DNA from 4 places in the Neorhizobium sp. DAR64862/K0K3 genome. Region 2 is predicted to be linked to each of the others. Evidence: predicted binding sites of a transcription regulator. Region 2 holds the regulator's gene; each other region holds the start of a gene.
The links. The regulator LexA, encoded in region 2, represses DNA repair genes until DNA is damaged. The targets are predictions, from matches to a motif close to TGTTCNNNNTGTGTTCNG.
Positions count from the first base shown of each region.

Region 1: a site for LexA is predicted at 1,212-1,229, ahead of ACQY1L_RS05475 (ATP-dependent helicase). Genes of this name have one in related genera too.
Region 3: a site for LexA is predicted at 4,896-4,913, ahead of ACQY1L_RS15240 (metallopeptidase family protein). Genes of this name have one in related genera too.
Region 4: a site for LexA is predicted at 3,528-3,545, ahead of ACQY1L_RS01905 (ATP-dependent helicase). Genes of this name have one in related genera too.

Region 1 covers NZ_CP191449.1:1,106,564-1,114,476, reverse strand. Annotated here, with positions in the region: gene ACQY1L_RS05480 (efflux RND transporter periplasmic adaptor subunit) at 1-1,050, opposite strand, end outside; gene ACQY1L_RS05475 (ATP-dependent helicase) at 1,269-3,845, shown strand; gene ACQY1L_RS05470 (amidohydrolase) at 3,914-5,059, shown strand; gene ACQY1L_RS05465 (DUF2778 domain-containing protein) at 5,105-6,565, opposite strand; gene ACQY1L_RS05460 (YeeE/YedE family protein) at 7,061-7,913, opposite strand, start outside.
Region 2 covers NZ_CP191449.1:1,549,460-1,557,372, reverse strand. Annotated here, with positions in the region: gene lpxB (lipid-A-disaccharide synthase) at 1-427, shown strand, start outside; gene gltA (citrate synthase) at 463-1,752, opposite strand; gene ACQY1L_RS07530 (ComEC/Rec2 family competence protein) at 2,046-4,595, shown strand; gene lexA (transcriptional repressor LexA) at 4,576-5,295, opposite strand; gene ACQY1L_RS07520 (VOC family protein) at 5,488-6,363, shown strand; gene kdsA (3-deoxy-8-phosphooctulonate synthase) at 6,368-7,213, shown strand; gene eno (phosphopyruvate hydratase) at 7,342-7,913, shown strand, end outside.
Region 3 covers NZ_CP191449.1:3,141,415-3,149,327, reverse strand. Annotated here, with positions in the region: gene ACQY1L_RS15270 (S41 family peptidase) at 1-1,321, shown strand, start outside; gene ACQY1L_RS15265 (divergent polysaccharide deacetylase family protein) at 1,403-2,602, shown strand; gene ACQY1L_RS15260 (RNA pyrophosphohydrolase) at 2,618-3,151, shown strand; gene bfr (bacterioferritin) at 3,245-3,730, opposite strand; gene ACQY1L_RS15250 ((2Fe-2S)-binding protein) at 3,696-4,007, opposite strand; gene ACQY1L_RS15245 (hypothetical protein) at 4,103-4,756, opposite strand; gene ACQY1L_RS15240 (metallopeptidase family protein) at 5,048-5,485, shown strand; gene ACQY1L_RS15235 (DUF1737 domain-containing protein) at 5,520-5,726, opposite strand; gene ACQY1L_RS15230 (HpcH/HpaI aldolase/citrate lyase family protein) at 5,723-6,598, opposite strand; gene ACQY1L_RS15225 (hypothetical protein) at 6,742-6,984, shown strand; gene leuD (3-isopropylmalate dehydratase small subunit) at 7,111-7,716, shown strand; gene ACQY1L_RS15215 (RidA family protein) at 7,727-7,913, shown strand, end outside.
Region 4 covers NZ_CP191449.1:386,241-394,153, forward strand. Annotated here, with positions in the region: gene ACQY1L_RS01895 (DMT family transporter) at 1-478, opposite strand, end outside; gene ACQY1L_RS01900 (pentapeptide repeat-containing protein) at 650-1,390, opposite strand; gene ACQY1L_RS01905 (ATP-dependent helicase) at 1,443-3,512, opposite strand; gene ACQY1L_RS01910 (iron ABC transporter substrate-binding protein) at 3,734-4,684, shown strand; gene ACQY1L_RS01915 (ABC transporter permease) at 4,757-6,337, shown strand; gene ACQY1L_RS01920 (ABC transporter ATP-binding protein) at 6,334-7,395, shown strand; gene ACQY1L_RS01925 (DUF1328 domain-containing protein) at 7,496-7,669, shown strand.

The sequences.
Region 1 (7,913 bases), 440 kb from region 2:
GGGATTGCGCTGGATCACCCTCACCCGCTCCTTGACCGATTTGTGATCGACGATATGCCAGACGAACGAGCCTTTCGCATCCCACTGGACTGCAAGCGGATCGACGCTTGGAAAGGTTTCGCCCGGAAACCGCATCGTCACGCCGAAAGACATGCCGGCGCGGAGTTCGTCATCAACATTGGGAATTCTGGCACGAATGCGGATCGTACGGCTTGCCGGATCGACCCTGTTGTCGACGGCCTCGACCGAACCCTCGAAGGTGCGGCCTGGACGCGAGACGGAGGCGGCCTCGACCGGCATGCCAGGCTTGACCTGGACCGCGAAACGCTCCGGCGCCCAGAAATCCACCAGCAGCTCGGTACGGTTGTCGATCGTCACGATATTGCTCGCGGTCGTGACGTTGTCACCGATATTGACCGCGACGATGCCGACGATCCCATCGATTGGCGCAACGACCGAGCGACGCTTCAGCGCCAATTCGGCGTTGGTGACCGTCAGCTGCGCCGTTTCGGACGCAATCTGCGCGTCGAGCACGTCGAGACGGGAAAAGCTCTTGAGGTTCCGGTAAGTATCGGATTTCTCGCGCGCACTGCGCAACACCACCTGCGCCTGATCGCGCAGGATGATCTGCTCGTCGTCATCGAGCTGCGCAAGAATCTGGCCCTTTTTGACCATGTCGCCGGATTTGACGAGGATCTCGTTTACGGTGCCCGTCGCCTGCGGCATCACGATAACCGACTGGATCGCCTCGCCGTCACCGATCGCCGACAGTCTGTCGTTGACCACGCCGGTTCCGACGGGTCTGGTTGCAACCAACACCACCTGGCTCTCACCGCCGCCCCGCTGCCCGCCGCGCGATGACGAAGCCGGTGCGCCCGCAACCGTTGCGGCCGCCGGCTCGGCGACATCAGGATTGATGGAAGTCACCATGCCTGCGGGAACGCCCATCGAAATCAGTGACCGCCCGGCATCTTCCGACAGGTAGACCCAGAGACAGAGCCCTCCGAGCAGTACCGCAACCGACATCAGAAGCTGGTTCCAGATCCGCATTCATTCCTCGCAAGTCTATCGATAAGTGGTGCAAGTATCCCCGTTTCGCGCCCAACTGGCAAGGTCGAGGAACCTACCTTACTGTTTTGTAACATCACGCGATTTCACGGATGTGTCAGAGCTTCAACGACACGGATCCGGACGATTCCTAGGGGAAACATAGGAATGAAAAGAGAACATCGGCTGGTCTTTCGAGCCCGAATCACTACATTGGCCGGATGAGTAACAGTTACGACGACATCCCTTTCTTCGATGAGGAGCCGGAGCCCGCCCCCCGCAAGGCGCGAGGCGAAGACCAATCGGACCAGCGCCCGGTGCCGGCATCGGCTGGCAACCATGGTTCGGCTCCTGTTCCTGCTGGTGGTGCCGGTGGTGCCTCCGGTGGTCTGGGGATCGCGGCGCGGGCCATGGCGGCACGCGGCGGCAACCGGCCGTCGCCCGACTATATGACCGGCCTCAACCCGGAACAGCGCGAAGCGGTCGAGACCTTGGATGGTCCCGTTCTGGTTCTGGCTGGCGCCGGAACCGGTAAGACCCGCGTGCTGACCACCCGTATCGCCCACCTGCTGGAGACCGGTCGCGCCTATCCGAGCCAGATTCTCGCCGTGACCTTTACCAACAAGGCGGCGCGCGAGATGAAGGAGCGCATCGGCGTTCTTGTCGGCGGCGCCGTCGAAGGCATGCCGTGGCTCGGCACGTTTCACTCGATCGGCGTCAAGCTGTTGCGGCGCCATTCGGAGCTGGTCGGCCTGCGATCCGATTTCACCATCTTAGACACCGACGACGTCGTGCGCCTGATCAAGCAGCTCATCCAGGCGGAAGGTCTCGATGACAAGCGCTGGCCGGCCAAGCAGTTCGCCGGCATGATCGATGGCTGGAAGAACAAGGGCCTGTTGCCGCCCGACATTCCGGAAGGCGACGCCCGGGCCTTTGCCAACGGCAAGGGCCGCGAACTCTATGCCGCCTATCAGGCCCGCCTGCGCACGCTCAACGCCTGCGATTTCGGCGACCTTCTGCTGCACCCGATCGCCCTGTTCCGCAAGGCACCGGATCTGCTCAAGGAGTATCACCAGCGGTTTCGCTATATCCTCGTCGACGAGTATCAGGACACCAATACGGCCCAGTATATGTGGCTGCGTCTCCTCGCTCAGCGCCCGAAGGATGTGCCGCAAAACGTCTGCTGCGTCGGCGACGACGACCAGTCGATCTATGGTTGGCGCGGCGCCGAAGTGGAAAACATCCTTCGCTTCGAAAAGGATTTTCCGGGCGCCAAGGTCATCAAGCTCGAGCGCAACTACCGCTCGACAGAACATATCCTCGGCGCTGCCGGCCATCTGATCGCCCATAACGAAGGACGCCTCGGCAAGACGCTGTTCACCGACCGGGTCGACCCTGAAGACGAAAAGGTCATCGTCCACGCCGCCTGGGATAGCGAAGAGGAAGCCCGTGCCGTCGGTGAGGAGATCGAGAGGCTGCAGCGCGGTGATGGTCGCAGCGATTCCAAGAAACACGCGCTGAACGACATGGCGATCCTGGTGCGCGCCTCGTTCCAGATGCGCGAGTTCGAAGACCGGTTCGTGACGCTCGGGCTCAACTACCGGGTCATCGGCGGCCCGCGCTTTTACGAGCGCCTCGAGATCCGCGATGCGATGGCCTATTTCCGCATGGTCTGCCAGCCGGCCGACGACCTTGCCTTCGAGCGTATCGTCAACACGCCGAAGCGCGGCCTCGGCGACACGACCATACGCTACCTGCATGACAGCGCCCGCGCCCGCGATGTGCCCATGCTGCAGGCCGCAAGCGAAATGATCGAGACCGACGAGCTGAAGCCGAAGGCCCGCAAGGCCCTGTTCGATGTCGTGCAGAATTTCCGCAACTGGCAGGCACGTCTCGAAACCGTGCCGCATACGGAACTGGCCGAGCAGATCCTCGAAGAGTCGGGCTATACCGACATGTGGAAGAACGACAAGACCGCCGAAGCGCCGGGGCGGCTGGAAAACCTGAAGGAACTGATCCGCTCGATGGAGCAGTTCGAGAGCATGCGCGGCTTCCTCGAACACGTCTCGCTCGTCATGGATGCCGAGACCAACGAGAACCTCGATGCCGTCTCGATCATGACGCTCCACTCGGCCAAGGGTCTGGAATTCGAGACCGTATTCCTGCCCGGCTGGGAAGAAGGCCTTTTCCCGCACCAGCGCGCCCTGGACGAAGGCGGCCGCTCGGGGCTGGAGGAGGAACGCCGCCTCGCCTATGTCGGCATCACCCGCGCAAAGCGACGCTGCCACATCTGGTTCGTCTCGAACCGACGCATTCACGGCCTGTGGCAATCAACCATGCCCTCGCGGTTTCTCGATGAACTGCCGCCGAGCCATGTCGATGTGGCGTCCTCGGAGTCCTCGAGCTTCGGCGGCTATGGCGGCCGCGGCGGCTACGGCCAGTCGCGCTTCGACAAGGCGGATGCTTTCGCCGGCAACTCCTATTCGACGCCCGGCTGGAAACGCGCCCAGGCCAACAAGACAGACGCCACCCGCGACAACTGGGGCAGCCGCTCCGGCCACGCCGTGGAACGCATCGGCTACGGCGAAAGCGGCCCCCGCGGCCGCACGATCGACGGCGAACTGGTCGCCAAGTCGACAACCGACACGCCGTCGAAATTCACAGTCGGCGACCGCGTCTTCCACATCAAATTCGGCAACGGCAACGTCACCGCGATCGAAGGCAACAAGCTGACGATCGAGTTCGACAAGGCAGGGCAAAAGCGGGTGCTGGACGGGTTCGTGGAGAAGGCGGGCTGACTGGACGTCTATCCACTCGCAAACGAGGGTCGTGACCATGATGAGGGGTTTAGAATTCGATGAATGACATGTCCCTCACCAACAGCGACGTCGTCGAACTCACCGCATGGCGCCGCCGGCTTCACACCATGCCTGATGTCTCCGGTGAGGAAGCGGGGACGGCGCGCGAGGTGGTGCGGTTCCTGTCGGAGACCGGTCCGGACGAGATCGTCGAAGGTCTGGGCGGCACCGGCGTCGCGGTCGTCTACGACAGTGGCGTGCCCGGAATGACGGTGATGCTGCGGGCGGAGCTCGATGCTCTTCCGATCAAGGAGTTGGGCGATCCCGAGTACAAGTCGAAGGTATCGGGAAAGAGCCATATGTGCGGGCATGACGGGCATATGGCAACGCTTGCGGCGGTCGGCCGTGCGCTCGGACGTCGACGTCCCGCCAAGGGTCGTGTCGTTCTCCTGTTCCAGCCGGCGGAGGAGAACGGCGCCGGGGCGGCAGCGGTCCTTGCCGACGAGACGTTCCGGGCCCTCACGCCCGATATCAGCCTGTCGCTGCACAATATGCCGGGCATCCCGCTCGGCCACGTCCATCTGAAGGACGGGCCGACCAATTGCGCATCGCGCGGCATGAAGATCATCCTGACCGGCAAGACTGCCCACGCGGCATGGCCCGAGACCGGGATTTCGCCTGTGGCGGCGGTGGCCAAGTTGTTGCCCGCCCTGAGCGGAATTTCAGATGGTTCGGTCGAAAACGACGACCTCGTGCGTGCGACCGTGACCCACGTGACGATCGGTGAACCCGCCGCCGGCATTTCACCGGCGCATGGGGAGATCTGGGTGACGCTGCGCACGTCGACGGATGATCAGATGTCGGCGCTTGTCGAACAGGCGGAGACAATGGCGAGAGATACGGCTGCGGCGGATGGGCTGGCGTTGACCGTGTCCTATCAGGATGTGTTCGGCCACTGCATCAACGATCCCGCTGCAGCCGACATCCTGAGGGCTGCGATGGATGCCGAGGGTGTTTTGCATGTCGCGGGACAAGCCTATCGCGCTTCGGAAGATTTCGGCCGCTTCGCTACGGTCTCGAAATCGGCCATGCTGTTTCTCGGCGCGGGCGAAAACCACCCTGCCCTGCACAACCCGACTTATGATTATCCCGACGATCTGATTGCGATCGGCGCGCGCATCTTCCTGGCCGCAACGCGGCAGACGCTGGGCTGACAACGAAAAACGGAGCCTAAAAGGCTCCGTTTGTTTTGAGTTTGATCAGGCGTCCTTGTTGCCGAACAGCTTTGCCATGATGCCGCCGCCGCTTGGGCCGGCGCCGGGGCGCTTGCCATCCCACTTCGGCACGATGATCATGTGGGTGATTTCGCCGCGCTGGAAGGCCTTCAGGAACTTGTCGTAGTCGGCGAACGCTACGCAACCGTGGCTGTCGCCGCGAACGCGAAGCAGGAAGCTGTGAGCGAGAAGACCCGTGCGGCCCTGCGGCGCCTTGCCGTCGGTCGGCGTCAGGCGGATTGCCGCAACACCGTGGAACAGCGATTCGCGCATCGAGAGCTTGTAGGTGCCCGGAGGTGTCGGGCCGCGCATCTTCACATGCGTGAAGTTCGGGTTGTCGCGCATGCTGCCGATGCCGGAATGGGCCTCGAGCTTGCTGCCGTTCGGCATGATGACCACGCCGTTGGTGATGTCGTAGATCGCAACCTTGGTCCCAATGCCCGGCCACTTCGGCGAACCCTGCGACGGAGCGAGAGGCTCTTCGCGCATCGGGTTGTTCGGCTTGGCAAAGGCAAGCACGGTTCGCTTGTCGTTATCGTTGTCGCCACGGCCAGGCTTTTGCGGTGCGACGGCTGCGATTGCGGCAAGTGCATTCGGCTTTTCAGGCTTGACGGAAGCGACGGCCATGGAAGCGCTGGTGGTGGCCGCACCGGGACGCAGGACCGGCAGTGGTCCGGCTTTCGGCAGCGCCTGGGCGAGAGATGTCGGCGCAGGTGAAGGTAGCGGCGTCGCCTGTTCGGCAATCGCCACCGTATCCTCCGACATGCTTTCCGGCAGATCGCTTTCGAGCGACGCCAGTTCCACCGGCTTCATCGTGTTGAGTTCCGCCACCTCTGTCGCCGGCTGAACTTCCTGGAGAATGTCGGGCATTGCGCCCAGAGCTTCGCTACCGCGTGGCGCTACGACCACAAGACTTTCCATGGCAGAACCGAGAGCGGACTTGATCTGGTCGGAGCCGGGCCGCAGCTTGCCAAGGGCCGCAAACTGCTGTTCGGTTTCGGCGTGACGGGCAGCCTTTGCCATCGCGAGATGCATCGACTGACGAACGCTTGCGTCATCCGGACGCTGGGAAGAGAGAGCAGCAAGCTGCGCTCCTTCCAGACGACCGCGCTTCGGCTCGGCCGGCGCGCTGCCTGGAAGGCGAGAGAATTTCGAAATATCGAGATTGCGGTCCGCAGTGCGCGCCGATGCAGCCACGAGATGCTCGCGCGCCGTTGGTGGCGCAAGCAGGGCCGTTTCGAACCTGATGCTGGGGGCAGACTTGACCGAGGTCGCGACCGTGACCATCGAGGCACCAACCAGCGCCGCCACGGTAAAGCCGACGCCAAGCGCCATATTCGTCATGAGTGAGCGGGACTTCTTGCGGCGCGCCTGCGCCGAGGATGCTTTCGATGCCGCTTTGCGACCGTTCTGCTTCGAAGCTTTGGATTCCAACTGACGCGCCATTACTCGTTACCCGAACCGTTACTCACACCGGCAAGGCCTGCTTTCGCAGTCTTGCCCGCAAGATCAAAGCGGACTGAGAAAGCAGACAGGATCTGCTCATCGCCGCCAATCGACTGCATATGAGAATGAACGATTATGGTAACCAATGTCTTTACGCCGCCCCGATTTGGTTTCGGTGGTGCACTTAAAAGCGCATACCGCCGGAAGTTAAGCAGAAATGCGGCAAAGGGGTGTTCGACCCTGCCCGCAAGTCCGGTGTCTAGCTCGTCGACTGTTGCTGTTTAGCGACAAAAGTTAACAAACTCAAGGCTTACACCGGTTTTTAACTGTTGCGACATTTGAGGTACGAAATCGCACCCGCAATTTTGAGGGGGTAAGATGCGGCAAGCCAGAGCCAAAGTGTGGCGACACTCTGTCTGAACCCACATGCGAAAATGGGCGCCTCTGTGGAGGCGCCCATGGATCGTGGAGTTTTGAAGGGATCCGGTGAACGGCTCAACCGTCGGCCCGGCGAATGGACCGACCTTCCATGAAGAAGAAGGGCCGCAATTTCACACCCAGCACATTTCCGGCAAACGCCGCGACTGCCCAGAGATAGCCATGCAGGCTGCCGGAAGCGATGCCGGAGAAATAGGCTCCGATATTGCAGCCATAGGCGATTCGCGCACCGTAGCCGAGCAGCAGACCGCCGACGACGGCCGCAAGGATCGAGCGGAGCGGAATGTCGAGGCTGGGTGCGAACTTTCCAGCAAGCGCGGCGGCCAGCATGGCGCCCGCGATGAGGCCGAAATCCATGACGGATGTGACATCGGCAAACACGCTTCCGGCCAGAGCCTTGGCATTCCCCGGCTGCTGCCAGTAGGCCCAGGCTGTCGGATCAAAGCCGATCGCCTGCGCGCCCTTCGCACCCCAGAGCGCGAAGGCGGACGTGATCCCCCAGGGACGGCCGGCGATTGCGAGCGTCGCGAAATTGAGGATGACGAGTGCAATCGCGCCAGCCACCAGCGGCCACGGACCACGCAGATAGCGGGCAAGACCATGCCGTGGCGACGGTGGTGCCTGTTCAAGCGCGCCGTTGCGCCGCTTCTCGACGACCACAGTGATCGCTGCGATCGCCGCGAATATGGCAAGCGATACCGCAATGCCGCCAAATGCGCCGAACGTCTGAAACAGAGACGTCGGCGGCAGCGAAGGAAGACTGACCCACCAGTCGAAGTGAATGGTGGCGAGAACCGAACCGACGATGAAGAAGAACAGGGTCACCAGCATGCGCGCATTGCCGCCACCGGCGGTAAACAGCGTGCCGGATGCACAACCGCCGCCAAGCTGCATCCCGATGCCGAACATG
Region 2 (7,913 bases):
GGTTCATGTCGAGATTACTACGGATACAGCCGGAAAATGGGCTGCCTTCGCAGAGGCGGACGTGGCGCTGGCCGCTTCCGGCACGGTTATCCTGGAACTGGGGCTTGCGACAGTTCCTGTTGTCTCGGCTTACAAGACGGACTGGCTGATCAAGCTTCTGGCCGGCCGCATCAAGATCTGGACCGGCGCGCTTCCGAACCTGATCGCCGACTACCCGGTCGTTCCCGAATATGTCAACGAGGTCGTGCGACCCGGAAGCCTCAGCCGCTGGGCGGAACGTCTGTCCGCCGACACGCCGGAGCGCCGTGCGATGCTCGACGGGTTCGCACTTGCCTGGCAGAGACTGGACGTCCCTGTTCCGCCTGGAGAGGCCGCAGCAGGTGCGGTACTCGAACTGTTGGACAACAAAAAACCCGTTCATCGCTGAACGGGTTTTTCTTTTCGCAAAGCCTATTACAGCGCCTAGCGCTTCGAAACAGGCGTATAGTCACGCTGCGCTTCGCCGGTATAGAGCTGGCGCGGACGACCGATACGCTGCTGCGGATCTTCGATCATTTCGGCCCACTGGGCGATCCAGCCGACGGTACGCGCAAGCGCGAACAGAACGGTGAACATCGTCGTGGGGAAGCCCATCGCCTTCAGCGTAATGCCCGAATAGAAGTCGATGTTCGGGTACAGCTTCTTTTCGATGAAGTAGGGGTCCGTCAGAGCAATCTTCTCGAGTTCCATGGCGACCTGCAGAAGCGGATCGTCCTTGTGACCGAGTTCTGCCAGTACTTCATGCGTGGTCTTCTGCATGATCTTGGCGCGCGGATCGTAGTTCTTGTAGACGCGGTGACCAAAGCCCATCAGACGGAACGGATCGTTCTTGTCCTTGGCACGGGCGATGTATTCCGGGATCTTGTCGACGGTCCCGATCTCGGTCAGCATGTTGAGCGCTGCTTCGTTGGCGCCGCCGTGAGCGGGGCCCCAGAGGCAGGCAATGCCGGCAGCGATACAGGCGAACGGGTTTGCACCCGAGGAACCTGCGAGGCGAACCGTCGAGGTCGACGCGTTCTGTTCGTGATCCGCATGCAGGATGAAGATGCGATCCATGGCGCGCGACAGGACCGGGTTGACCTTGTATTCTTCGCACGGCACGGCAAAGCACATGCGCAGGAAGTTGGAGGCGTAATCCAGGTCGTTCTGCGGATACACGAAGGGCTGGCCGATATGGTACTTGTACGCCATGGCGGCGAGCGTCGGCATCTTGGCGATCATGCGCAGCGACGCAACCATCCGCTGGTGCGGATCGGTGATGTCGGTGGAATCGTGATAGAAGGCCGAGAGAGCGCCCACGCAACCGCACATGACGGCCATAGGATGCGCATCGCGGCGGAAGCCGGTGAAGAAGCGGCTCATCTGCTCGTGAACCATGGTGTGCATGGTTACGCGATGATCGAAGTCCTTCTTCTGGGCAGCCGTCGGCAGTTCTCCGTAGAGAAGCAGATAGCAGGTTTCCAGAAAGTCACCCTGTTCAGCAAGCTGCTCGATCGGGTAGCCGCGGTGCAGGAGAACACCCTTGTCGCCGTCGATATAGGTGATCTTGGATTCACAGGATGCAGTCGACGTGAAGCCGGGGTCGTAGGTGAAGGCACCGGTTTGCTTGTACAGGGCTGCGATATCGATAACATCCGGCCCAATGGTGCCCGATCGCACCGAGAGGTCGACTGTCTTATCACCAAGTACGAGATTTGCGCTTTGTTCCGTCATTCTGATCCTCCAACCTGTTGGCGGCATGGCGCCCAGAAAGCGCCATAAGAGTTAAGCGTCGCAAGTTAGCTATATGATCCTAAAGGTGATGCCAAGCGCTCCTGCGACATTTTGTGCAGCGCGAAAATAATTTAGGCAGGCCACGTTTAAAAGATGCCCAACCTCATGGTGTAAGAGGCCGTAACGTGAAGGAAAACCGCAGCTTGGCGAATGTGTTGACGAGGAGAATATAAACGCGCAGGTTGCGTTTATCAATCACCGTCTCTGCAGCGGAGCCGGCGGGATAATTCATCATGGCGAATGGCGGAGCGATTTTTGAGGCAGCCAGCAGCAAGCCGGTGATGCTTGCTTCGACACCCCACGCAATCGCACTCTGGATGCCCGAATCGGCATCGCAGACAATGCCCGCGGAAGTCCGGAATGATGGTCGAAACGACCATCATTCCGAGGATGTTTTCAGGGTATACGTGGTCAGAGACCGGCCCGTTTCCAAATGGCTGTGCACGTCGTTGAGCGAGGAGGTTTCCCACGGTCATGGGTTCCTCTTCCTGCCTGTCTTGCTGGGTGCCGGCGCTGCGATCTGGTTCGCACTTCCTTGGACGCCATCGCCATTCATTCTCGCAACCATGCTTGCGATCTCGATGGTGACCGCAGGGCTGACACGGTATCGCGCGCATCCGCTGTCTCGTGCCAACCTTGTACTCTGCATGCTTCTCTCCGGTTCTGCGCTGGCAGCGCTCGAAACCTGGCGGTGTTCGACGGTCGTGCTCGATTCGCCCGTCACGACGACCATCAGCGGGATTGTCGAACGACGCGAAGCGGATGCACAGCGCCGCTGGCGCTATATCGTGAGGATCGAGCAGACATCTGAGCCCACGCTCGCTCGTCCCCCGCAGCGGGTGTCGCTTCTTGCCAGAAGCCAACACGAACCTGCAGACATCGGAGAGCGCGTTTCCGGCCGTGCCCGTCTGTCGCCACCCTCTGGCCCGGCGCTTCCCGGATTGAACGATTTCGCCTTCTCCTCCTACTTCGATCAAATCGGGGCCGTTGGCTTCTTTTACGGCGCGCCTAGCGTACAACCGGCGATCGATGACCAACCCGGGTTATGGTCGGACATGCAGCGAGGGCTTTTTGCGCTTCGCAGCGCAATCGGCAATCGCATCCGCGATACGGTCAAGGGGGATGCGGGCGCTTTTGCTGCCGCAATCGTGACCGACGAGCGCCGTGCAATTTCCCGTGAGACGACCGAGGCGCTTCGTCTGTCCGGGCTGGCCCATATCGTCGCGATCTCAGGCCTGAACATGGCGCTGGCAGCCGGTATCTTCTTCGTCGGCGTCCGCTCCGTCCTGTCGCTGTTTCCAGGCTTTGCGCAGGCCTATCCGATCAAGAAGTTTGCCGCGTTCGGTGCGCTTGTCATGGCGACCGCCTATTACCTGATTTCCGGGTTCGGGGTTTCCGCCGAGCGGGCCTATATCATGATGGCGGTGATGCTGGTCGCCGTGCTCGTCGATCGACCCTCCATCAGCCTTCGCAACGTCGCCCTTTCGGCAATCATTATCCTCGCCATCTCGCCGTCGGAGATTTTGGGTCCGAGTTTCCAGATGTCGTTTGCGGCAACCGCGGCACTGGTGGCAGGGTTCGCCCTCTGGACGCGATATTTCGCGAAAGGTAAGGAGGATACAAAAGGTAGCAACCGGTGGATAACGGGTGTCGCGGCGACGTTCCATTTCATTGCCGGGATCGTGGTGACGTCGCTGATCGGCAGTACTTCGACGTCGATCTATTCGATCGAGCATTTCCACCATCTGACCACCTACGGCCTCGCGGCCAATCTCGCGGCCATGCCGATCATTTCCTTCGTGGTGATGCCGGCAGGGCTTGTTGGCATGTTGCTGATGCCGTTCGGGCTGGATGCTCCCTTTCTGTTCATCATGGGCGAGGGGCTGCGGATCGTCATTCGCATTGCCGAGATCGTTGCCGCATGGGGCGGCGATATTGCCATCGGCCGGCAGAACCCGCTTTTCCTGCCGCTGGCGACGGCAGGCTTTCTGCTTCTGACGCTGCTGCGCACGCCGCTGAGGCTGACAGGCGCGCTGTTCATGGCGGTGGCTTTGCTCTTTGCGGTCCGCTCAGGCTCGGCGCCGAGGCCTGATATCGTCATATCCGAAGACGGCGCGTCAGTGGGACTGATCCAGGATGACAAGATCACCCTCAATCGAACCCGGCCGCCGGGATTTATCTACGATCAATGGCGGCGAGCGCTGGTGCTTGAGACCGGAGAACAACCGCTCGCCTTGCCGGTTCTTGCCTCTTCGGAACCAGCGCGAGGTGCCAGCCTTGCGAAAAGTGATGACAGACGACCTAGACCACATTCGCGACCGGATTTGACGCGCCGGGAAATCGAATATGTCAGGGGCTTTCTTCAAGCATTCACGCCCGGACGATTTGCCTGTCTGCCGAAAATCCTGTGCGCGGCGCAGACTGCTCAGGACATCCGGATCGTCACTGTCGAAGACAACCGATACACCGGTCTTGCCTGCGATTTCGGTCGGATCATCGTCTCGCCCGGCGCACGCTTCGATACTTGCCGCTCCGGCGCCTTGCTTCTCAGCGGGCGGACGTTGCGCCGGACTGGCGCACTGGAAATCACCATTATTCCGAACGCGACAGCGCCAGACATCAAGATTACGGCGGCGATGCGAGACAGCGCACAGACCTCAAGCCGTCCGTGGACCGTCCACCGGTTCTGTGACTGGCGAACGCGACAATTCGACTTTGGCATCCCGGAGGCTGTTGCCGCGCATCTCCGGGATAACAGCGTTCTTAATGATAGCGGCGAATAAGGCCGACAAGCTTGCCCTGGACCTTCACCCGGTCGGGCGGGAAGATGCGGGTCTCGTAAGCGGGGTTCGCCGCTTCCAGCGCGATCGATGCACCCTTGCGGCGGAACCGCTTCAGGGTCGCTTCTTCCTCATCGACCAGGGCAACGATGATATCGCCCGGACTTGCGGTGCTGGCATTCTTGATGATGACGGTATCACCATCGAGGATGCCGGCATCGATCATCGAATCGCCCTTCACTTCGAGCGCGTAATGATCGCCGGAACCCAGCATCTCGATCGGAACGGCGATGTCATGGGTGTTGTTCTGGATCGCGGAGATCGGCACGCCGGCAGCGATTCGACCCATGACCGGGATGTTTGTCGAGAACGGATTGTCCGCCATGACCGGCGCCGGCTTCTGAGCGACGACCGGTTGCGTTTTGCCGAGGCTTCCCTCGATGACACTGGGAGAAAAACCCCGTCGCGGATGAAGGTTCGCCACATAGGCGTCAGGCAGCTTGATCACTTCGAGCGCGCGTGCTCTGTTCGGCAGACGGCGAATAAAGCCACGCTCCTCGAGCGCGGTGATCAGCCTATGGATGCCGGACTTCGATGCAAGGTCGAGAGCGTCCTTCATTTCGTCAAACGACGGCGGCACGCCTGATTCTTTCATCCGCTCGTGGATGAACAGAAGTAACTCCTGTTGCTTGCGTGTCAGCATGGACGGGACCCTCAGAATTGGAAACAAATGCAGAACGGACGCTATATGTTCTATCTGTGTTCCGCAAGCCCCAAATTTTTGCTCAAGAATAGTCTCATTTCAGCGTTCGATCACGTATTCAGTTCGTGCGCAGCACTTGCCGAGTTTCCCGCGATAGCCAATGTTCTGCGGAATAAGACTTTGGGGGTGTAAGTGGGTAACAAGTCAGTCGATCATTTGGTTCTGCCCGTTGCAGATCTGGCGTCAGCGCGGGGGAGGTTGACCGCTCTCGGCTTTACTGTGGCACCTGAAGGTGTTCACCCTTTCGGCACAGCCAATGCCTGCATATTCTTCGCGGATGGCTCGTATCTCGAGCCGCTGGCCATTGTGAACCGTCGGCAAGCCTCGCTTGCGGCAAAACGAGGCAACGTGTTCACCGATCGCGACATCCGCTTCCGCGGCCAGCGGAAAAGGGAAGGTCTATCGGCGGTGGTCGTCGGGACGCAGGATGCAGCGGCCGATCATAGCCGTTTTGTGGACGGGCACATGTCTGCGGGCGAGATGCTTCAATTCTCCCGCCCGATGCAGTTGCCCGATGGTGGGGAGAGCGAAGTCTCATTCCGTCTGGCGTTCGCGGCAGTTCCCGAGGTCGATGACATCTTGCTGTTTTCCTGCCAGCGCATGGCCGCATTACCGGCAGATCGCGGTGGTCTTGATGAGCACGCAAACGCCGTTACAGGCCTTCGAGAGATCGTCTTTTCTGCAGATGACCCGCTGGAGTTTCTGCCGCTTTTCGAAACCGTGTTCGAGACGCAACCCGAGCAAGGGAAAGACGGTCTGCGGATCGCAGCTGCCAATGCCGGCATCCGCATTCAATCCAACGACACGTTCAGCGACGAGTTCCGGTCTTCGATGAAGCCCTTGTTATCGTCGCGCCTCGCTGCGCGCGGGATCATCTTCAAGACCACCGATCTCGCCGTGACAGAGATCACCCTTGCTGCTAATGACGTCGCATTCATCCGCAGGGATGGCCGCGTGATCGTGTCGGCAGCCCCGGGGCAAGGTGTGGTTTTCGGTTTCGAGGAATAGTGAAATGACAGTCTCCGCCAATTCTGAAGTGTCCGTGGGCGAGGGGAGTTCGAAAGTCGTTTTCTCAAACACGGCAAAGCTCTCGCTGATTGCCGGTCCCTGCCAGATGGAAAGCCGTGATCATGCTTTCATGATCGCCGGCACGCTTGTCGAACTCTGCAAGAAACTCGGCATCGGCCTCGTCTACAAATCCTCCTTCGACAAGGCCAACCGCACGTCGATCTCCGGCAAGCGCGGCATCGGCTTGGACAACGCGATGGCGATCTTTGCCGATCTGAAGACGGAATTCGGCTTTCCCGTTCTGACCGACATTCACACTGAAGAGCAATGCGCTCTCGTGGCGGATACGATCGATATCCTGCAGATCCCCGCCTTCCTGTCGCGCCAGACGGACTTGCTCGTCGCGGCCGCAAAGACGGGTTGCGCGATCAACGTGAAGAAGGGCCAGTTCCTGGCGCCCTGGGACATGAAGAACGTCCAGGCGAAGTTCCTCGAAAGCGGCAATCCCAATGTGATGCTGTGCGAGCGCGGTGCCTCGTTCGGCTACAACACTCTCGTTTCCGACATGCGTTCGCTGCCGATCATGGCGTCGCTCGGAAGCCCCGTTATTTTTGACGCAACCCATTCCGTGCAGCAGCCCGGCGGCCAGGGCGGTTCTTCCGGCGGCCAGCGCGAATTTGTCGAAACGCTGGCCCGGGCAGCCGTCGCCGTCGGCGTTGCTGGCGTCTTTATCGAAACCCACGAAGACCCCGACAACGCGCCGTCCGACGGTCCGAACATGGTCCACCTGAAGGACATGCCGCGGCTTCTGGAAAAGCTGCTGGCGTTCGATGCCATCGCAAAAGGCTGACGGCGTCGAAAAACCGCCGAATTGACTGGATTGTAATCCGCGTGTCATCGACGATCGCACAATGTCGATGATCCGCCTGTTCGCTGAGCCTGCGAATTCAGGCTCGCACATCAACCGAGGAGAGACCCTTGACCGCCATTACCGACATCATCGCTCGCGAAATTCTGGACAGCCGTGGCAATCCGACCGTCGAGGTGGATGTTTATCTGGAAGACGGCTCGATGGGCCGCGCCGCCGTTCCGTCGGGCGCCTCCACGGGCGCGCATGAAGCCGTCGAACTTCGCGATGGTGGCAAGCGCTATGGTGGCAAGGGCGTCGAAAAGGCTGTCGAAGCCGTCAACACCGAGATCTTCGACGCGATCGGCGGCTTCGATGCCGAAAGCCAGATCCACATCGACAAGACCCTGATCGCGCTCGACGGCACCCCGAACAAATCGCGCCTGGGTGCAAACGCCATTCTCGGCGTTTCGCTTGCCGTTGCCAAGGCCGCCGCCGAATCGTCCGGCCTGCCGCTCTATCGCTATATCGGCGGCGCCTCCGCGCATCTCCTGCCGGTCCCGATGATGAACATCATCAATGGCGGCGCTCACGCCGACAACCCGATCGATTTCCAGGAATTCATGATCATGCCCGTCGGCGCCGAGACGCTGAAGGATGCCGTGCGCATGGGCGCGGAAATCTTCCACGTCCTCAAGAAGGA
Region 3 (7,913 bases), 1.6 Mb from region 2:
GGCTTCTCTTGTCATCGTCGGAGCACTGTTGGGTGCGACCGCGATGAGCGTCATTTATTCAGCCGGTGTCCCGGCCCAGGCCGCCGGGGCTTCCACCTATAAGGAACTGTCGATCTTCGGCGACGTGTTCGAGCGCGTTCGCGCCCAGTACGTGACGCCTCCGGATGAAAACAAGCTGGTCGAAAATGCCATCAACGGCATGCTGAGCTCGCTTGATCCGCATTCGAGCTTCATGAATTCCAAAGATGCCGAAGACATGCGCACCCAGACGCGCGGTGAATTCGGTGGTCTCGGCATCGAAGTGACGATGGAGAACGAGCTCGTCAAGGTCATCACACCGATCGACGACACGCCTGCCTCCAAGGCTGGAATTCTTGCCGGCGACTTCATTACCGAAATCGATGGCCAGGCGGTTCGCGGCCTGAAGCTTGAAGACGCGGTCGAAAAGATGCGCGGCGCCGTCAATACGCCAATCAAGCTGACCGTCATCCGTCAGGGTGCCGACAAGCCACTCGACATCACCGTCATGCGCGACATCATCGCCGTGCGCGCCGTCAAATCGCGCGTCGAAGCTGGCGACATCGGCTATGTGCGCGTCATCTCGTTTACCGAGAAGACCTATGACGATCTCGAAAAGGCGATCAAGAAGATCAAGGCTGACGTGCCTGCCGACAAGCTGAAGGGCTTCGTGCTTGACCTGCGCCTGAACCCGGGCGGTCTGCTGGACCAGGCGATCAACGTCTCCGACGCGTTCCTGGAACGCGGTGAAGTCGTTTCCACCCGTGGCCGCAATGCGGATGAGACACGCCGCTTCAATGCCGGCCCTGGCGACCTGACCGATGGCAAGCCGGTGGTCGTGCTGGTCAACGGCGGCTCGGCTTCCGCATCTGAAATCGTCGCCGGCGCTCTGCAGGACCTGAAGCGCGCAACCGTTGTCGGGACCCGCTCGTTCGGCAAGGGCTCCGTCCAGACGATCATTCCGCTCGGTGAATCCGGTGCACTGCGTCTGACGACGGCGCTCTATTACACGCCATCGGGCAAGTCGATCCAGGGAACGGGCATTACGCCCGACATCAAGGTCGAGCAGCCGCTGCCGCCGGAACTCCAGGGCAAGGTCCGCGCCGAAGGCGAATCCAGCCTCAAGGGCCATATCCAGGGTGCGGCTGAGACCGATGAGGGCTCCGGTTCGGCGGCCTATGTTCCACCGGAAACCAAGGACGACCTGCAGCTGAACTATGCCATGGACCTGCTGCATGGGACAAAGACAGACCCGTCCTTCCCGGCAAGCCCCGACAAGGCTGCGGCAGCCGTGAAGAACTAATCAAACAAACGGGTCAGGCGGCTGTTTCATCGCAGCCGCCCGACTGCGTTCATTTCGGCAGCGCAGACGCGGGCATATCCCTTGGGCAGCGATCTCCATGCACCGCTCGGTCAAAACCGGCCGCCGAAGCGACAAAAGGCTCGTCGACTGTCGACGCTTGCCATTTTCGGGGGCATCGGCCTCATCGCCATCGTCGGCTTGTCGGTCTACGCGATGCGAAACGATCCTCAGCTTGAACGTATCGCCGCGAACGATCCGAACTCTTCCGCAGCGTCTTCCCCAAAGACGCCTCCCGACAACGCAGGTTCTTCCGAAAGTTCCAACCCCAACGGCATGCCGCGGTCCAATCCAAATTCCGGAGCGACGATCGAGCAGAACCGGATGGCGGATGGCTCGGTCGTGACGAAATACACGCCGCGTGAACGGGATGGAAACGGCCCCGTTCTCATCAATGCTCAGAGGATAGGCCAGGATCCGCGATTTGCCGCTGAGCCGAACGACGCCCTTCTTGAGGACACCGAATACGGCAAACTGCCGATCCTCGGGGAAGACGGCATGCGGCCGATGGACCAGTATGCACGTCCCTGGTCCGGTGCCCGCGGCACAAGGATCGCAATCGTCGTCGGCGGCCTCGGTCTCAGCCAGACAGGCACCCAGCGCGCCATCCAGCAACTGCCATCAGGCGTGACGCTCGGCCTTGCCGCAAGCGGCAACAGTCTGCAGCGCTGGATGCAGGAAGCGCGCCGCGCGGGCCATGAAATCCTCATCCAGGTCCCGTTCGAGCCTTACGACTACCCGGCCAACGACCCCGGACCCGGCACGCTTCTCGTCAAGGATCCGGCGGCAAAGAACCTTGAGCGACTGCATGTGGCGATGGGCGAGATCACCAACTATACGGGGATCATGAACTACCAGGGCGGCCGCTATCTCTCCGACGTCAAGGCGCTTGAGCCTGTCCTGCGCGACATGGCCTCCCGCGGCCTGCTGTTCCTCGATGACGGCACCTCGGCCCAGTCGAAGACGGAGGTGCTGGCAAAGGCGATGCAACTGCCGCACGCCTTCGGTGACCTGACCCTGGACGGTCAGCTTCAATCCGACGCGATCCTCAAGAAACTTGACGAACTGGAGCGGATAGCCCAACGCAAGGGAACGGCAATCGGCATCGCCTCCGCCTTCGACGAGAGCATCGCGGCGATCCGCAAATGGGCCGACGAAGCCTCGCAACGCGGTGTTGAAATCGTCGGTGTATCGACGCTTGCCCGCGAGAGCGTGGCACCTTGAAGCAAGGGGAATGATATGGCCAAGGATCACAAGAAACCGGTGAAAGCGGACGATCTTCCCTATCGTCCCTGCGTCGGGGTCATGGTGCTCAACAGCGAGGGCCTCGTTTGGGCCGGACGCCGCATTGCTGCCGGCAACAGCGAATTCGACGGGTCTCCGCAACTGTGGCAGATGCCGCAGGGCGGGATCGACAAGGGCGAAGATCCCCTGCCCGCCGCCTATCGTGAACTCTACGAAGAAACGGGCATGCGTTCCGTCACGCTGCTTGCCGAAGCCGGCGAGTGGATCAATTACGATCTTCCGGAACACCTGATCGGTATCGGACTGAAGGGAAAGTATCGCGGCCAGACGCAGCGCTGGTTTGCCTTCCGCTTTGACGGCGATGAAAGCGAGATCGCCATCAACCCGCCGCCGGGCGGCCATACGGCTGAATTCGATGCCTGGGAATGGAAGCCGATGCAGGATCTGCCCGGCCTGATCGTGCCGTTCAAGCGCTCGGTCTATGACCGGGTCGTCGCGGAATTTGCCCACCTCTCGCCGGCGGGCTGATTGCACGTCCGATTAGCGCTGGTCGGATAAAGCAAAGCCCAGTGAAAGCAACTTCCACCGGGCTTGAGCGATAGAATGTCGATGATTTGAGCTTTACTCAGCGGAGTCGGCTGATTCCGCGTTGAGCTGGCCGTATCTCTCTTCGCCGATCTTCGAGAGAAGTTCGAGCTGCGTTTCCAGGAAGTCGATATGACCCTCTTCATCCATCAGCAGCTGTTCGAAAAGCTTCATGGAGACATAGTCTCCGGCGGCGTGACAGATATCACGCGACGCCTTGTAGGCGGTGCGGGCATCGTATTCACCAGCCAGATCGGCCTCTAGAACTTCCTTGACGTTCTGACCGATGCGAAGCGGTGCCAGCGTCTGAAGGTTCGGATGACCCTCGAGAAAGATGATGCGGTCGATCAGACGATCGGCATGCTGCATCTCTTCGATGGATTCGGCCCGCTCCTTCTTGGCAAGCTTGGTAAAACCCCAATCATGCAGGAGACGATAGTGCAGCCAGTATTGGTTCACAGCGCCAAGTTCGAGGAAAAGTGCCTCGTTAAGCCGCTCGATGACCTGTAAGTCGCCTTTCAATGTCCGCTCTCCTGTTTTCTTCGTGGAGTTGTTTCAAGCGCGACATATAGACGATCACGTCAGCTTCCGTCGAGTGCCGCTGGGCGTGATATTCCTCAGTGGTCTTGATGATCAGATCAACGACATTGGGAAAGCAACCGCAGCAGCGGCCGCGTTTTTCCATCGCATGGTAGACCTTGACGGGAACGATCAGCTGCCAACAGTCCTCAGTGAGGAGTTGGATGATCGTATCCTTGATCTCCCTTTCGGTGATGTAATTGCAACTGCAAACCAGCATTTTGGATCGACCTGGAGAACATTGACCTCGATACAGACTTTTTGCAAAAGAGGACAAGCGATGTCAAGAAAGAATCCAGCCCGGTAATTGACATATCATAACCCCCTTATCAACGATCCGTGATCGGAGGCAGTGATGCCTAACCGGCTGCTGTGTCGCTGCGATATCTCTGGAAAGGCTCGGATGTCACTCGATCGAAACAACGCGCCGCCACAGGTTCCGTCCGCGGCAGAAGCAGAATCGCTCCACACGCCCGGCAAAGATGCGAGTGTCCCTTTGACGTCGAAACCCATCTGACGGAGTCTGCGGGAGGCATTGCCGAGCAAGACCTGCTCTCCGCCACCGTAATCCGCACAGCCCGTGATATCCAGAGAGAGTCCGTTTCGCCCTTCTAGCGTCACCAGTGGCGTATATCGGTCGCACCAGTCGGAGAGCGCCATCAGAAGCGCCGCGTCGGCATCATCGTCTTCGTCCATCACGTCGAGCTCAGGAAAGATCGCTCGCGCTTCTGAAACGCCCTGTCCCAGCTTCAGGTTAAGGCGTTCGGCTGCGGCGTCGAGCGCTGTCAGGCACATCCTGTCGGCGTGGCGCCCGGCAAAGACGATCGGTGGATGATCGTGATGGCGGGAAGACCGCCAGTCCATACCCCAGCGGCGGCGCGCGATTCTGTCGGTTGACAGACGCGGGAACACGAGTGTCAGAATACGCCTCTGTCCATGCGCCAGAGGGAATCGAAAACAGGCGGTCATGCGGGTTCCAATCCAGACCAGACGCGAGCATCAGGAGCAAGCTCGCCAACCGCTTTCCGTCTCCGAGATCGGCTTGCGCAGGGCAAAAGTCTCTCCCGCGCCCAGGCACCTTTGGCCATGGCGTTAACTCCATCGATAATGTTCGCTTTATGTTCTTATGGATTCCAGACACGTGGCAAAGAGTCAACAGCTCCCGATCAGGAATCTTTTCCTCTAAAAGCTATCGCAATGATTCTTTTCTCGAAATAGCTGCTTCAGGTATTATATGTGCCTGAGTTGGAAGGAGATCCCATGGCCCGCATTGACCAGACCGATGATTGGCAGGATCGCCATGCGCCGACGATCAGCACGTTCGAGTCGCTGGCATTAGAAGCCTACAGCCACCTTCCGGACGAATTCCGCAAACTCACGACGAACCTCACCATTGAGGTCGAGGAGTTTCCGGACGACGACGTTTTTGAAGACATGGCGCTCGAAACGCCGTTCGACCTCTTGGGCCTGTTCGAAGGACGTGGCATTTCCGAGCGGTTTACGGTGGAAACCGGCGAACTGCCGAATCGCATCCGGCTTTATCGCCGGCCAATCCTCGATTACTGGGCAGAGAACGAGGAAACGCTGGGCGATATCATCACCCACGTCCTCATTCACGAGATCGGCCATCACTTCGGCCTGAGTGACGACGACATGGAGCGCATCGAGGCGAGCGCCGAGGAAGCAAGCCAGCGCTGATCCAGCGCTGGCAGACACACCTCGGCCTAGCTTTTTACTGCTCGCCGAGCTTCATCTCGGGGCTGTATTCCTTGCCTTCGACGGTCTTCATCACGGCTTGGCCGCAATGCATCTCGCCCGTCTTGCCGTTGAAGGCGTAGCTTGGCGAACCGGAGAGTTCCCAGCCCTTGTTCAGCGCCGCCGTCACCCGGTGACAAAAGGCGGCATCGTCAGGACCGGTGATGAAACGATATACTTTCATGGCTTTCTCTTTCTGTTGGCGATGACCGCCGCGCTGGCCACGAGCTTTTCCGCATCTTCGAGATGCAGACGCTCGACCATGCGGCCGTCGAGGTTGATGACGTTGAGCGTTTCGGCTCCCGGCTGACGGAAGGCCTCGATGATGGCGCGTGCCTCCCCAAGGGCATCTTCGTCTGGACCGAAATGACGGTTGGCCGCGTCGATCTGCGCCGGATGAATCAGCATCTTGCCGGAAAATCCCATGGCGCGGCCCTGGGCGCACTCGGCTTCGAACGCGGCTTCGTCCTTGAAATCGTTAAAGACGCTGTCGATCACATCGACACCATAGGCCCTGCCCGCCAGCACGACCTGCATCAGCCAGGGTATGAGATTGGCCCGCCCCGGTTGCGGCAAAACACCCGTTGCCTTGCGAAGATCGTTGAGCCCCACGACGAGGCATTTGATCCGTCCGCCCACGCTCGAGATTTCGGCGGCGTTGAGGACGCCGAGCGGCGTTTCGATCATCGCCCAGATAGAGACCCTCTCCGGCACGCCCGCCTGAGAAAGGCGCTCGGCGATCACCCGGACGTCGTCCGCATGCTCAACCTTGGGAATGACCACCGCATCCGGCAGAAGTTCGACGATGAGCTCGAGATCCGCAGGACCGAATTCGCTTGTGAGCGGATTGATCCGGATAGCCGTCTCGAGACCATCGGAATTCAGCTCGGCAAAGCTTCTGCGGAGGTTATCCCGCGCTTCCGCTTTCTGCGCGAATGCCACGGAATCCTCCAGATCGAAAATCACGCCGTCGCAGTCGAGCTGCGGGATTTTCGAAAGCGCACGGGTGTTGCTTGCGGGAACGCTCAGGAGCGAGCGCCGGATCAAAGCGGCCATCGCTTCGGGACCATGTAATCATTGGGAAAAGTCATAACGTGGTTGTGACAAGCTTTTTGGCCCTCGGCAAGACAGGAGGTCATGAAACCACTTGTAAGGGGGGCCGGCCGGTCCCACATTTGAGACGTTGAAAGGTATGATCCATGCAAAACATTCGTGCATTTTTCGTCGTCGTCTCAGCTATTGCGGTGCTTGCCATGGCGGCGCTGTTTACAGCGTCTCTGACCGTCGCATTTGCCGGCATTCTCGTCCTTCTTTCAATTGGTAGGGCGATCTCGACCAGGTTGAACCCTGTACCCGTGCGAGCGAAATCGTTCGGACCAAAGCCGGCCAGCCGCGATATCCGTGTGTGGAACGACGGCCGCGGTACCATCATCGACCTCTAGCGTCATCATGTTCGCTCCGCCTGCGCGCTATGGCGCAGCGGAGTACCGGTTGAAGGCATAATGCCCTTCAAATTGGCGGCAAATTGCTTTATCTGGCCTTCACGACAACTCCCTTGGAGGCAGATCATGGACAAGTTCACGCAGCTCACCGGCGTCGCAGCGCCGCTTCCGGTCGTCAACATCGACACCGACATGATCATTCCCAAGGACTACCTGAAGACGATCAAGCGAACCGGTCTCGGCAAGGGATTGTTTGCGGAATCCCGCTACAATCAGGATGGGTCAGAAAACCCGGATTTCATCTTGAACAAGCCGGCCTATCGCAATTCCAAGATCCTGGTGGCTGGCGACAATTTCGGCTGCGGCTCGTCGCGTGAGCACGCGCCTTGGGCGCTTCTCGATTTCGGCATCCGCTGCGTGATCTCGACCAGCTTTGCCGATATTTTCTACAATAACTGTTTCAAGAACGGCATCCTGCCGATCATCGTGTCTCCGGAAGATCTCGAAAAGCTGCTCGATGATGCGGATCGTGGCTCCAATGCCGTCATTTCGATCGATCTCGAAGCGCAGAAGATCACCGGCCCGGATGGCGGCTCGCTGCATTTCGATATCGATCCCGGTCGCCGCCAGATCCTTCTTGAAGGCCTGGACGATATCGCTTCGACACTAAAGAGCGACGCTGTGATCTCGAGTTTCGAGGACAAGAACAGCACGGAACGCCCCTGGCTCTGAGGGTTATCAGATGGTCACGCATATCTCCTCCGGATCACCCTTCGAAGCGCGGATAGGTTATTCCCGCGCAGTGGTCGATCGTGACATGGTCTATGTCTCGGGCACGACGGGCTATGACTATGCCCTGATGGTGATGCCTGACGATGTCGCCGACCAGACCCGAAACGCGCTCGCCACCATCGCAAAAGCCCTTGGCG
Region 4 (7,913 bases), 1.2 Mb from region 2:
TCAGGAGCTTGGTGGTGATGAAGGAGATGGCGAAGAAGAAGGCAGCGCCGAGCACGATCAGGTGGCCGGGGTTGAGCGGGGCGGCGCCTGGCCGCAGGATCAGAAGCACGCCGGCGAGCCCGAAGCCGATCGCCGCACCCTTGCGCCATGTCAGCTTCTCCCCGAGGAAAGCCGCTGCCATCAGCGCCGCCCAGATCGGGGCGGTGAATTCGATGGCGATCACCTGCGCGAGCGGGATCAGCGTCAGGCCCATCAGCCAGGCGAACTGGCCGATATAGTGGGCGACGTTGCGGCCGATATGGGCCGGCAGGATGGTCGTGCGCATGGCTTTGAAGCCACCCTCACGAAACACCAGCGGCAAAAGCATGAAGAAGGCGATGATCGAGCGCATTTCCATCACCTGGAAGACGTCGATCTCGCGGGTGATGATCCGGCCGGAAATCGCCATCAGCAGCAGTAGGCTGATCGACGTCAGCATCCACGCTGCAGCCTTCTTCGTCGACGGGGCCGGCTGGGCTGACGACGTCGCCCGCGAGGCCCTTGCCGATTGATTGCTGTCCACTTCAGTCTCCTTCGACGCAGAACGGTCGCTCTAATGCTTTTTCGGTTTGAAAGGAAAGCCTTTCCGCCCACCGGTTGTGTCTGCTGCTTATCCCGACGTCAGAATTCCCATCGAGCGGAGCAGGTTTTCGTGCTGGTCGCGGCTGACAGTCATGCCCTTGAACGACGCCATGGCTGCAAGATCCATCTCGTCGAAGGTTGCCTGCGACAGGTTGGCGAAATTCAGCGTCGCGCCGGTGAAATCGATATTGTTGAGGCTCGATCCCATCAGGCTGACGCGGCTGAGATTGCTGTCGACAAACGAGCAGTCTCTGAGATCGCAGCTCTCGAACCGGCTCTCTTCGTAGCTCGAAGCGGCAAACACCGCGTATTGCAGCTTGCAACGCTGTAAGACGACGCCGCCAAACATCATGCGCTTGCTGATCTTGCGATGAACCTCGGCGTCGAACTGCAGACCGACAGCCGACGAGTCGGTGATCTCGAGCAGGAAGGCTTCGCATTTGACGATGCGGTTGTTGGAAAGGTTGCAGGCCTTAAACTTCGCCTCGTTGAGGTCGCAGTAATTCCACGCAGATCCTGCCTGCGTTTCGCGATCGACGAAGATGCAGTTGAAAAACTCGGCTTCCTTGAAGGAGCAGTTGGAAAAGCTGCAGCCGATGAACTCGCATTCTCTGATCTTCGCGCCGTCGAAGATGCAATCGTTGAACCGGCAATCTGCGAATTTCGATTCGGACGTGATGAAATCGGTCAGGTCTTCGGATGCAAATCGGCGGCCGATGACGGGTTCCTTCATCGAGAATGCGGCTTCCAGCGACGATATTTCCAACACGCAATCTCCATTGTCAGGCAGCTTGCCTATACGTTCGCGCAACTTGTGACGGTCAGCGCCACATGCCGCGCATTCTTGCGGTTACGTCGATGCGGATCTGGTGGCGGGCTTGGCGTTCGGCTTCGGTCATTTGCGCCACCACCGGCCAGGCGGTGCTTTCGAAGAACTGCAGCAGCGTTGCCGGGATAAAGCGGGAGCGTGAGGCGTAGACGTGCCTGTCGCCTTGGGAATGCTGGCCGTGGGTAAAGAAACGCTGCGGCGTGATCAGGTGAAGGTGATCCTTCGCGCGCGTCATCGCCACGTAGAGCAGCCGCCGTTCCTCCTCGATTTCGGCTGTCGTGCCGGTGCCGAGATCGGAGGGAATGCAGCCGTCGACACAGTTGAGCAGGAAAACCGAGCGCCATTCCTGGCCCTTGGCGGAATGGATGGTCGAGAGGATCAGGTAATCCTCGTCGAGCAGCGGCACACCGGCCTGGTCGCTCGTCGCATCCGGCGGATCGAGCGTCAGTTCGGTGAGGAAGCGTTCGCGCGACGCGTAGCCGGAAGCGATCTGCTCCAGTTGCAGAAGGTCGGCCTTGCGGGTGTCGGCATCTTCGTGGATGCGGCTAAGATGCGGTTCGTACCATTGGCGGGCGAGCCCGATTTCGGAAGGCCAGCCTTCGCTTTTCCTGACGGCGCCGAGCATCTCGACAAAGGCCGGCCAGTCTTCTCCGGACCTCGGAGGCGAGGGGATTTCCTGGAGTGCCGCCAGCGGTTCCGGATCAGCTGCGATCGCATCGAGGATCTTTGCCGCTGTCTGCGGGCCGATGCCCGGAATGAGCTGCAGCAGGCGGAACCCCGCAACCCGGTCACGCGGGTTCTGGGCAAAGCGCAGGGCCGCCAGCATGTCCTTGACATGGGCGCTATCGAGGAATTTCAGGCCGCCGAACTTGACGAAGGGAATGTTGCGGCGGGTCAGTTCCACTTCCAGCGGACCGGAGTGGTGCGAGGCGCGAAAAAGCACGGCCTGCTGCTTCAGCAGCATTCCGGTTTCGCGGTTCTCGAGGATTTTTTCCACGATATAGCTCGCCTGCTCGGTCTCGTCCTTGACGGTAACCAGACGGGGCCGCTCCTCCGACTGTCGGTCGGTCCACAGGTTTTTGGTGAACCGCTCGCGGGCAAGTTCGATGACGCCATTGGCGGCTGCCAGAATGGTGGTGGTCGAGCGGTAATTGCGGTCGAGCGTGACGATGTTGGCCGGCGGGTCGAAGGTCGCGGGAAAATCGAGGATGTTGCGGATCGTGGCGGCACGGAACGAATAGATCGACTGGGCGTCGTCGCCCACCACCGTCAGGCCGCGGCCGCCGGGTTTCATCGCCATCAGGATCGAGGATTGTAGCCGGTTGGTGTCCTGGTATTCGTCGACCATGACGTGATCGAATCGTTCGCCGACATCCTGTGCGATCAGCGGCTCGCTCATCATCTGCGCCCAGTAGAGCAGGAGATCGTCGTAATCGAGCACGTTCTGCGCCTGCTTGGCCTCGACATAGGAGGCAAACAGATCGCGCAGCTGCGGTTCCCAGGCAAGGCACCACGGGAAGGAGGTCTTCAGCACCTCGTCCAGCGGCGTCTCGGAATTGACGGCGCGCGAATAGATCGCAAGGCAGGTGCCCTTGGTCGGAAACCGGCTTTCCATCTTGGAGAAGCCGAGCTCGTGGCGAACAAGGTTCATCAGGTCTGCGGAATCCTCACGGTCGTGGATGGTGAATTCCTGGTCGAGGCCGATCTGTTCGGCATAGATCCGCAACAGCCTTGCGCCGATGCCGTGAAACGTGCCGGCCCAGGCGAGCGCATCGGTCATGACGCCGGACTTCGCCCCCATCACTTCGCGACAGATACGCTGGACGCGACGGCCCATTTCGGAGGCCGCACGGCGGGAAAACGTCATTAGCAGCAGGCGGCGCGGATCGGCACCCGACACGATCAGGTGGGCGACGCGATGGGCAAGTGTGTTGGTCTTGCCGGAGCCTGCGCCTGCAATCACCAGAAGCGGTCCCGCAGCGCCGCCATCCGGCACGTCCGAACCATGTTCGACCGCGCGGCGCTGGGCCTCGTTCAATTTTTCCAGATAAGCAACCGACATTCAGCTTCCGCGGCTTGTTCTTGATGTGTTCGTTTCAGCTCTACCTGATTCGCCGGCATTTGCCGCAATCGGTCTCCATCCCCGTTCGATTCTTAAACTTGACTACGCAGGTCGGCTTTGGCTATCGATGCGATGACGCTTATAAATTGGAGGCAAACTTGAAAATTCTGTCTGCTCTTTCGGCCGGAGCTTCGCTCGCCGTTTCGCTACTCGCTCTGTCCATGCCGGCCAACGCGCAGGTCGCCGACAGCCTGACGATCTACAATGCCCAGCACGAGGGCCTGACCAAGGAATGGGTCGAGGCGTTCAAGGAAGAGACCGGCATCGTCATTACGGTGCGCAACGGATCCGACCTCGAAATGGCAAACCAGATCGTCCAGGAAGGCGCCAACTCGCCGGCCGACCTGTTTCTGACGGAAAATTCGCCGGCCATGGCGCTTGTCGATGGCAAGGGGCTGTTTGAGCCTGTCGACAAGGCAACGCTCGATCTCGTTCCCGAGCAGTTCCGCCCGGCCAACGGTCACTGGACCGGAATTGCCGCGCGCTCCACCGTGTTTGCCTATGACAAGACCAAGCTTACTGAGGACAAGCTGCCGAAATCGATGCTCGATCTCGCCAAGCCCGAATGGAAGGGCCGTTGGGCCGCATCTCCGTCGGGTGCCGATTTCCAAGCGATCGTCGGCGCGTTTCTGCAGCTGAAGGGTGAGCCGGAAACCGCTGCCTGGCTGAAGGGCATGAAAGAGAATTTCACCGCCGTGCGTGGCAATTCCACCGCCATGAAAGCCGTCAATGCGGGCCAGTTCGAAGGCGCGCTGATCTATCACTACTACTATTTCGGCGATCAGGCGAAGACCGGCGAAAACAGCAAGAACGTTGCGCTGCATTACTTCAAGAACCAGGATCCGGGTGCCTTCGTGTCGATCTCCGGCGGTGGCATTCTGGCCTCTTCCAAGCACAAGGAGCAGGCGCAGGCATTTCTGAAATGGCTTGCCGGCAAGGGCGGCCAGAAGATTCTGCGTGACGGCACCTCGTTCGAATACGCCGTCGGCAAGGACGAGGCTTCCAACAAGGCGCTCGTTCCGATTGCCGACCTTCAGGCGCCGAAGGTCGAGCCTTCGAGCCTCAACAATGCCAAGGTCACCGACATGATGACAGCCGCCGGCATTCTCTAAACACCATCGAATCCTGTTGCGCACGGACATCGCAGGGCGTACCTGCGATGTCTCTTCTTTCTTGAGCACGCGATGACGTTTACCACCGAGAGCATGGTTGCCAGCCGGCCGCGCCGGAAGCCTGCGGGGAAACCCCTTGCCGGATCGTCTTGGACGCTGGCAATCGCCGTTGCGATTGCCGCCCTGACGCTGACGCCGCTCGGGTTCGTGTTCTGGGCAACGCTTGCGACCGGCTGGGAAACGGCATCGCAGCTGATCTTCCGTTCCCGTGTCGGCGACCTCCTGTTCAATACCGTTGCGCTGATCGTCTTCACGGTGCCGGTCGCGACGGTTCTTGCAACAGCGCTTGCATGGCTGACGGAGCGCACCGACCTGCCGGGCGCAAAGCTATGGGCCTGGCTTGCCATCGTGCCGCTTGCCATTCCCGCTTTCGTGCAGTCCTATGCCTGGATCGGTATGTGGCCGCGGCTCAACGGGCTTGGTGCGGGCGTCGCGATCTCGGTCGTGACCTACTTTCCCTTCGTCTACCTGCCCGTTTCGGCGGCCCTTCGGCTGATCGATCCGGCGCTCGAGGATCAGGCGGCCTCTCTCGGTCTTTCGCCTGCTGCGGTCTTGCGGCGCGTCGTGTTGCCGCAACTCAGACTGTCGCTGTGCGGCGGGGCGCTGCTGATCAGCCTGCATCTCCTGTCGGAATACGGGCTCTATGCGATGATCCGGTTCGACACGTTCACGACGGCAATTCTTGACCAGTTCCAATCCACCTACAACGGCGTTGCAGCGCATATGCTGGCGCTGGTGCTGGTGGCCTGCTGCTTCGTGCTGATCGGTGTCGATGCCGCTATGCGGGGCCGCCGTCGCTATGCCCGGCTGGGCTCGGGCGTTGCCCGCCATCCGGTGCGCGCCTCGCTTGGCGTCTGGCGATATCCCTGCCTGCTGCTGCCGGTCGTGACCACCGCGGTTTCGCTCGGCGTGCCTGTCATGACGCTCGGGCGCTGGCTGATCGCGGGTGGTGCTGATATCTGGCAATTCAGCGAGATCGGGTTGGCCCTTTCCCAGACGCTGACGATCTGCGTGATCGGCGGTGTGGCGACGGCTGCTGCCGCCGTGCCGATCGCCTGGCTTTCGGTGCGCCGCCCGACGCGTTCCAGTCGGTTTCTCGAAGGCTGCTATTATCTCGCAAGCTCGATGCCGGGCGTGGTTGTCGCGCTCGCTCTGGTGACGATCTCGATCCGGGTGATGCTGCCGCTTTACCAGACGGTGGCGACGATCGTCATCGCTTACGTCATCATGTTTCTGCCGCGGGCGCTGGTCAGCCTGCGCGCCAGCATCGCGCAGGTGCCGGCAGAGCTGGAACAGGCGGCCGAAAGTCTCGGACGTTCGCCCGCGCGGGCGCTCTGGTCCACCACAGTGCGGCTGGCGGCGCCCGGCGCTGCATCTGCCATGGCGCTTTCCTCGCTCGGCATCATGAACGAGCTGACCGCGACCCAGATGCTTGCGCCCAACGGCACGCGCACGCTTGCCATGGCATTCTGGGCGCTGACCAGCGAGATCGACTATGCGGGAGCCGCACCGTATGCGCTGCTGATGATCCTGTTTTCGCTTCCGCTCACCCTTCTCCTTCACCACCAGTCAAAAAAGATCGCCGGGCGATGACGCTGCTTACCCTTTCCTCCGTTGCCAAGAGCTACGGTTCCGTCGCAGCCGTTGCCGGTGTCGACCTTGCAGCCCAAAGCGGAAGCCGCACGGCCATCGTCGGCCCTTCCGGCTGCGGCAAGACCACGCTTTTGCGGCTGATTGCCGGGTTCGAGGTTCCTGACGCCGGCTCGATCACGCTTGGCGGCGAGATCATGTCCAATGCGGACGCACATGTTGCTGCCTACCGACGTAATATCGGCATCGTGGCGCAGGACGGCTGCCTGTTTCCGCATCTTTCGGTGCTCGACAATATCGGTTTCGGCATGGACGCGGATCGCGACGCCAAACAGGCAAGGGCTGCGGAACTGATGGAGATGGTCGGGCTTGACGGGGCGATGCTTGCCCGCAAGCCGGATCAGCTTTCCGGCGGCCAGCAGCAGCGCGTGGCGCTGGCAAGGGCGCTTGCCCGCAGGCCGCGGCTGATGCTGCTGGACGAACCCTTCTCGGCGCTCGACATGGGCCTGAGGACCGCCACCCGAAAGGCTGTGGCCGACGTACTGTCTGCTGCCGGCGTCACCACCATTCTCGTTACCCATGACCAGGCGGAAGCGCTTGCCTTCGCCGATGAGCTGGTCGTGATGCGGGCGGGAAAATTCGCCCAGGTCGGCACGCCGCGCGAGGTCTATCTTAAACCCGTCGACCGGGCGACGGCCACCTTCCTCGGAGAAGCGGTCGTGCTGCCGGCCATGGTGAGCGACGGGATAGCAGACAGCCCGATCGGCCGGCTAGAGGTTGCGGACGTCACCTATCGCGGCCGGGCGCAGATCATGATCCGGCCTGAGCAGTTTACCGTCAGCCGGATCGAATACGCGCCGGACAACGGGGTCTCGGCTGTGGTCAGCGACGTGGTTTTCTGCGGGCCATCGCTTGATGCGAGGATAACACTCGCCGGAGACGGTATCGCCGAGGGCGAGATTTCCTTCCGCCTGGATATCCCCGGCCGCGAGCTGCTTGCGTCAGGCGACCGGGTGTCGATCGGCATCTCGGGACGAGTGCATCTGCTTGCCGACGCGTAGTTCACATTTTTGCCGGAATATTTCTTCGCGGCCATCACGGCGCTGGAACCTGGAACCTTTTGTCACGTTGTTCCCGCATCAAATATGAAGGAATAATACCATGCTGAAATGGGCTCTCATCTTTCTCGTCATCTCCGTGATTTCAGGCTTCCTCGGCTTCTCCGGCGTCTCCTCTGCCACCGCGGGCATCGCGAAAATCCTGTTCTTTATCGCTATCGTGATCTTCCTTATCTTCCTGGTTCTGGCACTGACGGCAGGCGCCGTGGTCTTCTAAGAAAGACCCCATGGATCAAAACAGCAAAGCCGCCCTGGAGCTTCCACGGGCGGCTTTTGTTTGCGGTAAATTCGGGAAGTGAAGCGCTATTGAAGCGGCCGGAGCCCCACACGACCCCGGCCGCCTGAGTGCCACTGGCCGAGAGGCCAGCCACAAACTCAGACCCACAAGCTCCCGCATCCGCAAGCCTCGCGCTATTGGTATTGTTACGGATGGAAGAATGGTGACGGGACGTTATGCGGTC